DNA from 2 places in the Streptomyces sp. NPDC048612 genome. Region 2 is predicted to be linked to the other one. Evidence: riboswitches for the same ligand, from Rfam matches in the RefSeq annotation. Region 2 holds a riboswitch; the other holds the start of a gene.

What was found. Region 2 has a riboswitch for cyclic di-AMP ahead of ACGFN2_RS30060 (M23 family metallopeptidase). Riboswitches for the same ligand answer to the same signal wherever they lie in the genome.
Positions count from the first base shown of each region.
Region 1: linked by a shared signal. The riboswitch ahead of ACGFN2_RS19640 (M23 family metallopeptidase) and the one ahead of ACGFN2_RS30060 (M23 family metallopeptidase) in region 2 are both predicted to bind cyclic di-AMP.

Region 1 covers NZ_JBICVV010000012.1:22,247-27,086, reverse strand. The annotation lists tRNA gene ACGFN2_RS19655 (tRNA-Lys) at 1-4, shown strand, start outside; gene ACGFN2_RS19650 (PP2C family protein-serine/threonine phosphatase) at 381-1,535, shown strand; gene ACGFN2_RS19645 (DUF2332 domain-containing protein) at 1,584-2,729, opposite strand; cyclic di-AMP (ydaO/yuaA leader) riboswitch at 3,015-3,170, shown strand; gene ACGFN2_RS19640 (M23 family metallopeptidase) at 3,182-4,306, shown strand; gene ACGFN2_RS19635 (aldo/keto reductase) at 4,383-4,840, shown strand, end outside.
Region 2 covers NZ_JBICVV010000025.1:112,107-116,946, reverse strand. The annotation lists gene ACGFN2_RS30070 (HPr family phosphocarrier protein) at 1-44, shown strand, start outside; gene ACGFN2_RS30065 (GntR family transcriptional regulator) at 413-1,102, opposite strand; gene ACGFN2_RS30060 (M23 family metallopeptidase) at 1,366-2,166, opposite strand; cyclic di-AMP (ydaO/yuaA leader) riboswitch at 2,179-2,334, opposite strand; gene ACGFN2_RS30055 (pitrilysin family protein) at 2,560-3,942, opposite strand; gene ACGFN2_RS30050 (M16 family metallopeptidase) at 3,981-4,840, opposite strand, start outside.

The DNA of each region.
Region 1 (4,840 bases), on a different contig from region 2:
ACCAGACACGGACGGGACGACCGTCCGGCCGTATTACCGCACCCCGAGGGCCCGGACCGAACACGGTCCGGGCCCTCGGGCGTGTCCGGGGTGCGGCGCCTGGGCCAAGTTCCCTCGGGGGAGAGGGGCTTGGTGGCGTGAACCGGGGCGGTGGGGGGAGTGGGCTGCCCCTTTTCCCGGCATCTCTTCTTTGCCGACGTCTTTTCGGCCGTTCATCGCCTCGCCGCTTCTCGCGACGTGACGCGGCGCGCCCCGTTCCGTGACTCGTCCGGCCCCCGACGAGTCGCCGTCCCGCCGCCCAGGGGCAAGCCTGGGGACGTCGCGGCTACCGGCACGGCGGAGCCCGTACGGACGGGCGGAGTGGGAAGAGGCCGGTGCGGATGCTCCGAGGTGAGGCGCCTTCCGGGGGCGACGGGGAGGGGAACGGGCAGCGCCGCTCGTGGCGGGCCGCGTCCGGGCTTCCGCTGGTGCGCCGGCTTCCCGTCCTCCTGATCGTCGGCGGGGTCGTCTTCAGCGTGGCGACGCCGCCCGGCTACACCGCCGCCCCCTTCTTCTCGGCCGCTCCGCCGGCCGCGGCGGCGCTCTTCTCCCTGCGCGGCACCGTTCTCACGGCGCTGGCCGCTGTGCTCGGCGAGGTCTGGGGCGTGAGCTACCGCGGTGCCGGGCCTGGCCAGGGCGCGGCGGTGGCGGAGAGCGCCGTGGTCCTGGTCGTCGCCCTGCTGGCGGTCGCCCTCCACCGGGCCACCCGAAGGGCCGACGCCCGCCCGGCCTCCGTACGGGACGTCGCGGAGGCGGTCCGGCGCGCCGTCCTGCCCACGCCGCCCGGACGGCTCGCCGGGCTCGCCCTCGCCGCCCGCTACGTGGGCGCGCGGGCGGAGGCCCTGACCGGCGGCGACCTCTATGCCGTGCAGGACACCCCGCACGGGGTGCGGATGATCATCGGCGACGTACGGGGCAAGGGGCCGGCGGCGGTGGAGACCGCGGTGAGTGTCCTCGGTGCCTTCCGGGAGGCGGCGGAGCAGGAGTGCACCCTGGGGGCGGTGGCGGGCCGGCTGGAGCGGGCGGTGCGGCGGGACGGCGGGCGGCGCGAAGGGGCGGAGTGGACCGAGGCGTTCACCACTGCCGTACTGGCCGAGATCCCCGCCCATGGGCAGTCCGCCCTGCGGGTGCTCAACCGGGGCCACCCGCCCCCACTGCTGCTCACCCCGGACGGCGGTCTGCGCGAGCTGGCTCCCGAGGCGCCGGCGCCGCCCCTCGGGCTGGGCGAGCTGACCAACCGCCCGGACCACGCGGACGAGACGTTCTTCCCGGCCGGGGCCCTGCTGCTGTTCTTCACCGACGGGGTGACCGCGGCCCGGGACCTGCTCGGCCGCAGCTACCACCCGCCGAGCAGACTGCGCGGCCGCCGTTTCCCCGGCCCCGACGCCCTCCTGGACACCCTCGTCGAGGAGGTCGCCCGGCATACCGGCAGAACGGGCGGCGCACCGGCCGACGACATGGCGCTGCTGGCGGTGCAGCGGCCTATGGGGGAGTAGGAGGCCCGTACCGGATGCGGCGTGCGCAGGGCTCGCCGCCCCACGCGCTCAGCGGCCCGGGAGGTCCGCCGCCCCGGGGAGGTGGTGCAGGCTCTGGCCGTGCGGGCCGGTGCGTGCGACCGGGTGGCCGTCGAGCGCGAGGGTCAGCAGCCGCGCGCCGTCCGGGCGGGGCGACGGGGGTGCGGTTTCGGTGAGCCACGGCAGCACGGAGTGGTGCTCGTTGGAGACCCAGTGGCCGCCGCCGGGCCGCGCGTCGAGCAGCGACCGTACGAGGCGCGCGAACTCCTCGCGGCGGGCCGGCGGGAGGTACGCCAGCGCCGCGCTGTGGAAGATGACCAGCGTCGCCTCGGGCGGTGCCTCGGCGGCGAGCGCGGGCAGCTCGTCGATCAGGTCGCCGCGCACCATCCGCGGCCGCGGCGCCGCCCGTACCGCTTCGACGGCCGCCGACAGCCGGGCCGCCCGCTCCTCGTCGCCCGGCCGGACGAGCGCCCGCAGCCAGCGCAGATCGTCCGGTTCGGCCACCGGGTCGAGCGGGTCGAGGCCGATGCCGGCCCGCCAGACGATCTGCGGCAGCCGCTCGGGCAGTTCGCCGGCCGCCCCGCCCGTACGGCAGGTGAGCACCAGCGGGCTCTCCGGCGCGCCCAGCTCGGCCCGGAGGGCGCCCGCGCGGTGGCCCTCCCCGTACGCGTCCTCGTCCCCGTGCGCGTCCTCGTACCGGTAGCGATAGCGGTCGGGGTGCAGACACAGCCCGGCGGACGCGCCCACCTCCAGGAGCGCCAGCGGCTGCGGCAGACGGGCGAGCAGCGGCAGCAGGGTGGCGCAGCGGGCCGGTTCGTCGTTCCGGGCGGTGCGCTGCATGATCACCGCGCGCACCTCGTCCCAGTGCCGGATCGTCCACTCGCGCCAGCGTCCGTACGCCGACTCGCCGCGCGGGCCCGACTCGGCGTGCGGGCCGTCGAGATGGCGGACGGCGGCGAGCAGGAGGTCCGGCTGCTGCTTGTCGCCGGCCGGCAGCGATCCGGACAGCAGGTCGCAGAGCTCCGCGTCCTGGCTGATCCGCGCGCTCAGCTCCTCGTGCGCCTCCGACCGGCCCCGGGCCTCCCACCAGGAGAACTCCCGGTACCGCTCCGCCACTCCCCACGCATTACCGGCAGCACGCCCGGCGTGCCCGGTGTTCCCGACGTCGACGACCATGATCCGACGTTACGCTCTCACCCTCCGTGACCGAGGGGCGCCCCTCCGCATAACGACTGGTGCACAATCCGCCGGAGATCGTTTAGCGGCGCACGGCCAACTCGCCCGGTTTACGGCCGGGGTGGCCGAAAAAGTCCCTGCGACCAGGGCGTACCGCACCGACAAGGATTCGTGGGAACGCTTGGAATTCGGTCGCCATCTCTATTACTGTCCGATAACGCAGCGCGGTCGTCCCAGCCGCCGCAAGAGGCGGCACCGCGCGCCGACGCCGAATCCCGCACGCGCTTTTCACGCACCCCCAAGCACTTCGAACTGCACCAAGGGAACCGGGGAACCAACTTCCTTGGGGTGAATCGGACGCCCTCCGCCAGCGGGCGTCCGTAGGAGACCTTCCTGCTCCGAACCCGTCAGCTAACCCGGTAGGCGAGAAGGAAGGAAAGGAGTGCGCCCCCGTGGCGTCCAACAGGCCTGCCCCCGAGTCCCCGTCCGGCTACGAGCTCGACGACCGAGGTGCTTTCCCGGGCCCCGGCACCAGTGATGACGGCGGACCGTGGGAGGAGTGGAATCCCACCGAGGAATCCACCCGTTCCGTCCGCGGCAAACACCGGGTGGCCAAGCAGCGCGGCGGACTTTCCCGGAGCGGCACCGTCCTCGGTGTCGGCGTCATCGCCGCGGTCGGTGCGAGCGGAATGGCCTCGGCCGAGGACCGTCCGCCGGTGCCGATCTCGATGCCCGATGTCGGCGGCATGGCCGACGACCTCTCCGAGAAGCTGCCGGACGCGAAGTCGCTGCCCGGTATCGGCGAGCTGATATCCGACGACGACTCCGCCACCGCGTCCGCCGAGGCCGCCTCGGCTCCCGTCGACGGCGTGGCGCCCGCCGGGCCGCTCACCCGGACCATGCACGCGAGCGCGGACACCGGCGGTGACACGGGCGCCGGCGAGGCGCTGCGCAGCCGCATCCTCCAGCAGGCCGACGCGCAGCAGGACGCCGCCGAGCAGGAGGCCCGTGACGCCGCCGAGAAGGCCGCGGTCCAGCAGGCCGCGACGGAAGCCGCTGACCGACAGGAGTCGGCCGAAAAGGCCGCAGCAGCCAAGAAGGCGGCCGAGATGGAGGCCCAGCGCAAGGCGGAGGAAGCGGCCCGGCAGAAGGCGGAGGCCGAACGCCTCGCCAAACTGGCCAAGAGCTTCATCGCCCCGGTGTCCTCCTACACGCTCACCGCCGGCTTCGGCCAGGCAGGCGACCGCTGGGCCGCCGACCACACCGGCCAGGACTTCGCCGCGCCGACCGGCACCCCCGTCAAGGCGGTGCACTCCGGCACCATCACGCAGGCCGGCTGGGCCGGCTCGTACGGCTACCGCATCGTCCTGACCCTCGACGACGGCACCGAACTCTGGTTCTGCCACCTCTCCTCGATGGTGAAGACCTCCGGCAAGGTCAACACCGGCGACGTCATCGGCCGCGTCGGCGCCACCGGCAACGTCACCGGCCCCCACCTCCACCTAGAGGTACGCCCCGACGCCGGCGACCCGATCGACCCGATGCCCTGGCTGCGGGACCACGGGATCAACGTCTGAGGGGCGGGGCAGGGGCGGGGCAGCGCCGGGGGAAACGGAAGGAATAACTCCGCTCCCACCGGCGCTGCGTCTACGCATGACCGCGACACACAAGCCCCTCGGCTCCCTCTCCGTCTCCCCGCTCTCCCTCGGGGGCAATGTCTTCGGCTGGACGGCTGACGAGGCCGCCTCCTTCGCCGTGCTCGACGCGTACGTGGCGGGCGGTGGCAACTTCATCGACACCGCCGACGCCTATTCGGCCTGGGTCCCCGGCAACGAGGGCGGCGAATCCGAGACCGTCATCGGCAACTGGCTGGCCTCCCGCGGCAACCGCTCCGAGGTCGTCATCGCCACCAAGGTCGGCGCCCTCCCCGGCTACAAGGGTCTGTCCCCCGCCACGATCAAGTCCGCGGTCGACAACTCCCTCGCCCGTCTGCGCACCGACTACATCGACCTCTACTACACCCACTACGACGACGAGTCGGTCGAGGTCGCGGAGTTCCTCTCGGCCCTCGACGACCTCGTCCGGGCCGGCAAGGTCCGCGAGATCGCCGC
Region 2 (4,840 bases):
AGCTCGTCGCCGAGGGCCTCGAGGAGCTCCCGGAGACCGTCTGAGACCGGCGGCACTCCTGCCGCATGCGACGGCCCCGCCGTGGCGACCGATCGGTTGCCACGGCGGGGCCGTTTCGCGTGGTGGCACCTGGAGCGCGCGGCGGACGACGGTCCGCCGTTCACGGCGGGTCGGTGCAGGCGCCCCGCATACGGACGCCAAATGCGCATTCCGCGAAGAGGCACACGGAATTTCCCGGGGCGAGCGCCCTCCGGAATCCGCCGGGAAATGCGCACACCCATAAGCGCGCACGGCACCGGCACAAAGAGGCATCGAATTCCGCGACACGGAGCAGAAAGGCGCCTTCACACACCTCCGCCGCCCGTTCCACACCCCTGCGCTTCTTTGTGATTCTTTGTATACGGGGCGATTGTTAAGGGCGGACGCGTGCCGTGTTGACGGGCGGTTTCGTCTCCCTCACCCCGGTCCCGGCGGGGCGCCGCAGCCGGTGCACCGGAAGCGAGCGTTCGACATGAGCCGCCATCAGGGCGCGCGCCCGCTCCGCGTCTCCCCGGGCCACCGCGTCCAGCACCGCGCCGTGTTCGTCCCAGGACTCGCCGGCCCGGGGCGGCGGTTCCACCGTGTACATCCACTCGATCTTGCGCCGCAGCTGGGTCAGCAGCGCCGTCAGGCTGGGGCTGCCGGTCGCCTGGGCGAGCGTCTCGTGGAACCAGCCGTCCAGTTGGCGCAGATCCGCGGGGGTGCCGTGGCGGGCCCGCTCGCGGCCGAGCCGCACCAGGCCGCGGAGCACCTTGAGGTGGGCCGGACTGCGGCGGGCGGCCGCGCGGGCGGCGCCCAGCGGCTCCAGCAGGGCGCGGATGTCGAGGAGATCGGCGGCCTCCTGCTCGGTCGGCTCGGCGACGCAGGCGCCCGCGTGGTGGCGGGTGGTGACGAAGCCCTCGGACTGGAGGGTGCGCAGTGCCTCACGGACCGGCACCCTGGAGACGCCGTAACGGGCCGCCAGGATCTCCTCGACCAGCCGGCTCCCCGGCGCCAGCGCACCGGAGACGATGTCGTCGCGAATCGCCGTGCACACCGCATGCGCGGAAATATGGCCTCGCATCTTCCGTGCCTCCGCCGTAATCCCCTGGAAACGCCGCCGGTCGGCGGCTTTTCCGTGACCCTATTCGACCGGCACGGCTTTTCCGACGGGCCAGGGTTATTCATGGATATTATTTGGCCGGAAGTCGCGGCCGACCGGCGCTATCCGTACGGACCACCCGGCGCCGGAAACGCCGGAGCCCCGGTCGTGGGACCGGGGCTCGGGAAAGGTGCTCGGCGTGCGGCGCGGGACCCGTAGGGGCGCGGCAGCGGAGGGGCAGGGGGTCAGACGTTGACGCCGTGCCCGCGGAGGTAGGCGACCGGGTCGATGTCCGAGCCGTAGTCGGCGCCCGTGCGGGCCTCGAAGTGCAGGTGCGGGCCGGTGACGTTGCCGGTGGCGCCGGAGAGGCCGATCTGCTCGCCGGGGGTGACCTTCTGGCCGACCGAGACACCGAGCGACGACAGGTGGCCGTACTGGGTGTACGTGCCGTCGTTCATCTTGATCACGATGTTGTTGCCGTACGAGCCGCCCCAGCCGGCCTCGACGACGGTGCCCGAGCCGACCGCGTGGACGCTGGTGCCGGAGGCGGCGTGGAAGTCGATGCCGGTGTGGCTGCCGGAGGACCACAGGCCGCTGGACGCCTTGTAGGCGGTGGAGACGTAGGAGTCGCCGACGGGGGCGACGAAGGCGTTGAGGCGCTTGCGCTCCGCGTCGCGGGCCGCCCGCACCTTGGCCTCGTGGGCGGCCTTGGCCTTCTTCTTCGCGGCCTCGGCGCGCCGCTTGGCCTCGTCGGCCTGCCGCTTGGCGACGGCCTCGGCCTTCGCCTTCGCCGCGGCGACCTCGGCGTCGGCCTGCTGCGCGTCGGCCTGCGCGGCGACCCGGTTGGCCAGCTCGTCACCCAGCACGACGGCCTGCTGGAGTCCGGTGTCGTGGACGCGCGACTCGTCCGTCGCGGCCAGCGCCGGCGAGGCCACGGAGGCAACCACACCGCCGGCCGCGATGGTGGCTATGCCGGCGATGTTGCGGGTCGTCCGGACGGGACGGCTCGTGCGGCGGTGCTTCCCGGTGGCACGGATGAACGCCATGGGCTGGCTTGTCCTTTCCCTCCTTCTCGCCTACCGGGTTAGCTGACGGGTTCGGAGCAGGAAGGTCTCCTACGGCCTCCTCGGAGAGGAGCCCGATTCACCCCACGGGACGTATGGGTCCCCGGCTCCCCTGGCTCGCGCCGTACGGGGACTCGGCGATGACTGCCCGGTGCCACTGTTGTGGCGGACTTGTGACGAACAGCCGGACCGACGCTAAACGGGGCAACTTTCAATCGGCAAACAGAACCGGTTTTTTGTGCGGGATGCCACAAGAACGGGAGCACCGACGGAGATAAACCGGACATACGGCGGCTCCCGTGACACTCGTGCGTCACGGGAGCCGCCTCGTCGACATGTGACCTTCCGTCACACGGCGGGGACCAACGGCGGGGACTAGCCGCCTACGACGGTCACCTCACCGATGCCCAGCCCCTTGACCGGCTCGGCGATCTGTGCTGCGTCGCCCACCAGGACCGTCACCAGCCGGTCCACGGGGAAGGCGTTGACCGCCGCCGCGGTGGCCTCGACCGTGCCGGTCTCCGCGAGGCGGGCGTACAACTGCGCCTGGAAGTCGTCCGGGAGCTGCTGCTCCACCTGGTCGGCGAGGGTGCCCGCGACGGCCGCAGCGGTCTCGTACTTCAGCGGCGCGACCCCGACGAGGTTCTGCACGGCGACATCCCGCTCCTCGTCCGTGAGCCCCTCTGCCGCGAGGGTGCGCAGCACCTTCCACAGGTCCTCGAGCGCCGGGACGGTGGAGCCGGTGTCGACCGAGCCGCTGATGGCGAGCAGCGCGGCGCCCGTGGACCCCTCCGGGGAGGAGGGGGCGGTGGAGCGGAGCACCTGGCCGAAGGCGCGCACCCCGTAGGTGTAGCCCTTCTCCTCCCGCAGCACGCGGTCCAGGCGGGAGGTGAGGGTGCCGCCCAGGCAGTACGTGCCGAGGACCTGGGCCGGCCACACCCGGTCGTGCCGGTCGGCGCCGATACGGCCGATGAGCAGCTGCGTCTGGACGGCGCCGGGGCGGTCGACGATCACCACCCGGCCGGTGTCGTCGGCGACGATCGGAGCGGCCTTCAGCGGCTCGGCCGTGGAGCCGGTCCAGGCGCCGAGGGTGTCGGCGAGCGCCGCGGCGAGGTCGACACCGGTGAAGTCACCGACGATCACGGCGGTGGCCGTGGCGGGCCGTACGTGGGCGTCGTAGAAGGCGCGGACGGCCGCGGCGTCGATACGGGCGACGGTCTCCTCGGTGCCCTGCCGGGGCCGCGACATGCGGGCGGTGGCCGGGAACAGGTCCTTGGACAGCGCCATCGCGGCACGGCGGGCCGGGTTGGCGAGCTCGTGCGGGATCTCGTCGAGGCGGTTGCGGACCAGCCGCTCGACCTCGCTCTCCGGGAAGGCGGGGGCCCGCAGCGCGTCGGCGAGCAGACCGAGCGCACGGGTCAGCCGGGACGCCGGCACCTCGAGGGAGACCCGTACGCCGGGGTGGTCGGCGTGCGCGTCCAGGGTGGCGCCGCAGCGCTCCAGCTCGGCGGCGAACTCCTCCGCGTCATGGGTGTCGGTGCCCTCGGACAGCGCACGCGCCATGATCGTGGCGACGCCGTCCAGGCCCTCGGGTTCGGCGTCCAGCGGCGCGACGAGGTTGATCTCGACGGCGACGACCTGCTGGCCGGGGCGGTGGCTGGTCAGCAGGGTGAGCCCGTTGGGCAGTTGGCTGCGGTCGGGGGCCGGGAAGGCCCACGGCTTGGGCGCGCCCCCCTGGGGCTGCGGGTGGAAGTCCATGGTGCTCACGGGAGAATCGGCGTGGGTGGTGGCGTCGCTCACTGGTGCGCCTCCCCTTCCTCGTCGTCGGCGGCGTCGGTCGGCTCGGTGGGCTCGTAGACGAGCACCGCGCGGTTGTCGGGGCGCAGCCGGGCCTTGGCGACGGCCTGCACCTCCTCGGGGGTGACGTCCAGGACGCGCTGGACGGCGGTCAGCGCGAGCTGCGGGTCGCCGAACAGGACGGCGTAGCGGCACAGTTCGTCGGCGCGGCCGCTGACCGTGGCCAGCCGGTCCAGCCACTCGCGCTCCAGCTGGGCCTGCGCCCGCTCCATCTCCTCCGGGGTCGGCCCCTCGGCGGCGAAGCGCGCCAGCTCCTCGTCGACCGCGCGCTCGATGGCGGGCACCTCGACCCCGCCGGAGGTCTTCACGTCCAGCCAGCCCAGCGAGGGGGCGCCGGCCAGCCGCAGCAGGCCGAAGCCGGCCGCGACGGCGCTGCGGTCCCGGCGCACCAGCCGGTTGTACAGGCGGGAGGACTCGCCGCCGCCCAGGACGGTCAGCGCCAGGTCACCGGCGTCCGCCTCACGGGTGCCGTCGTGCGGCAGGCGGTAGGCCGCCATCAGCGCGCGGGAGGGCACCTCCTCCTCGACGACCTCACGCAGCTCGCCGCCGATGACGTCGGGCAGGGTGCCGTCGCGCGGCGGCTGCTTGCCGTCGTGCGAGGGGATCGAACCGAAGTACTTCTCGATCCAGGCCAGCGTCCGCTCGGGGTCGATGTCGCCGACGACCGACAGGACGGCGTTGTTGGGCGCGTAGTAGGTGCGGAAGAAAGCCCGCGCGTCCTCCAGGGAGGCCGCGTCCAGGTCCGCCATCGACCCGATGGGCGTGTGGTGGTACGGGTGTCCCTCGGGGTACGCCATGG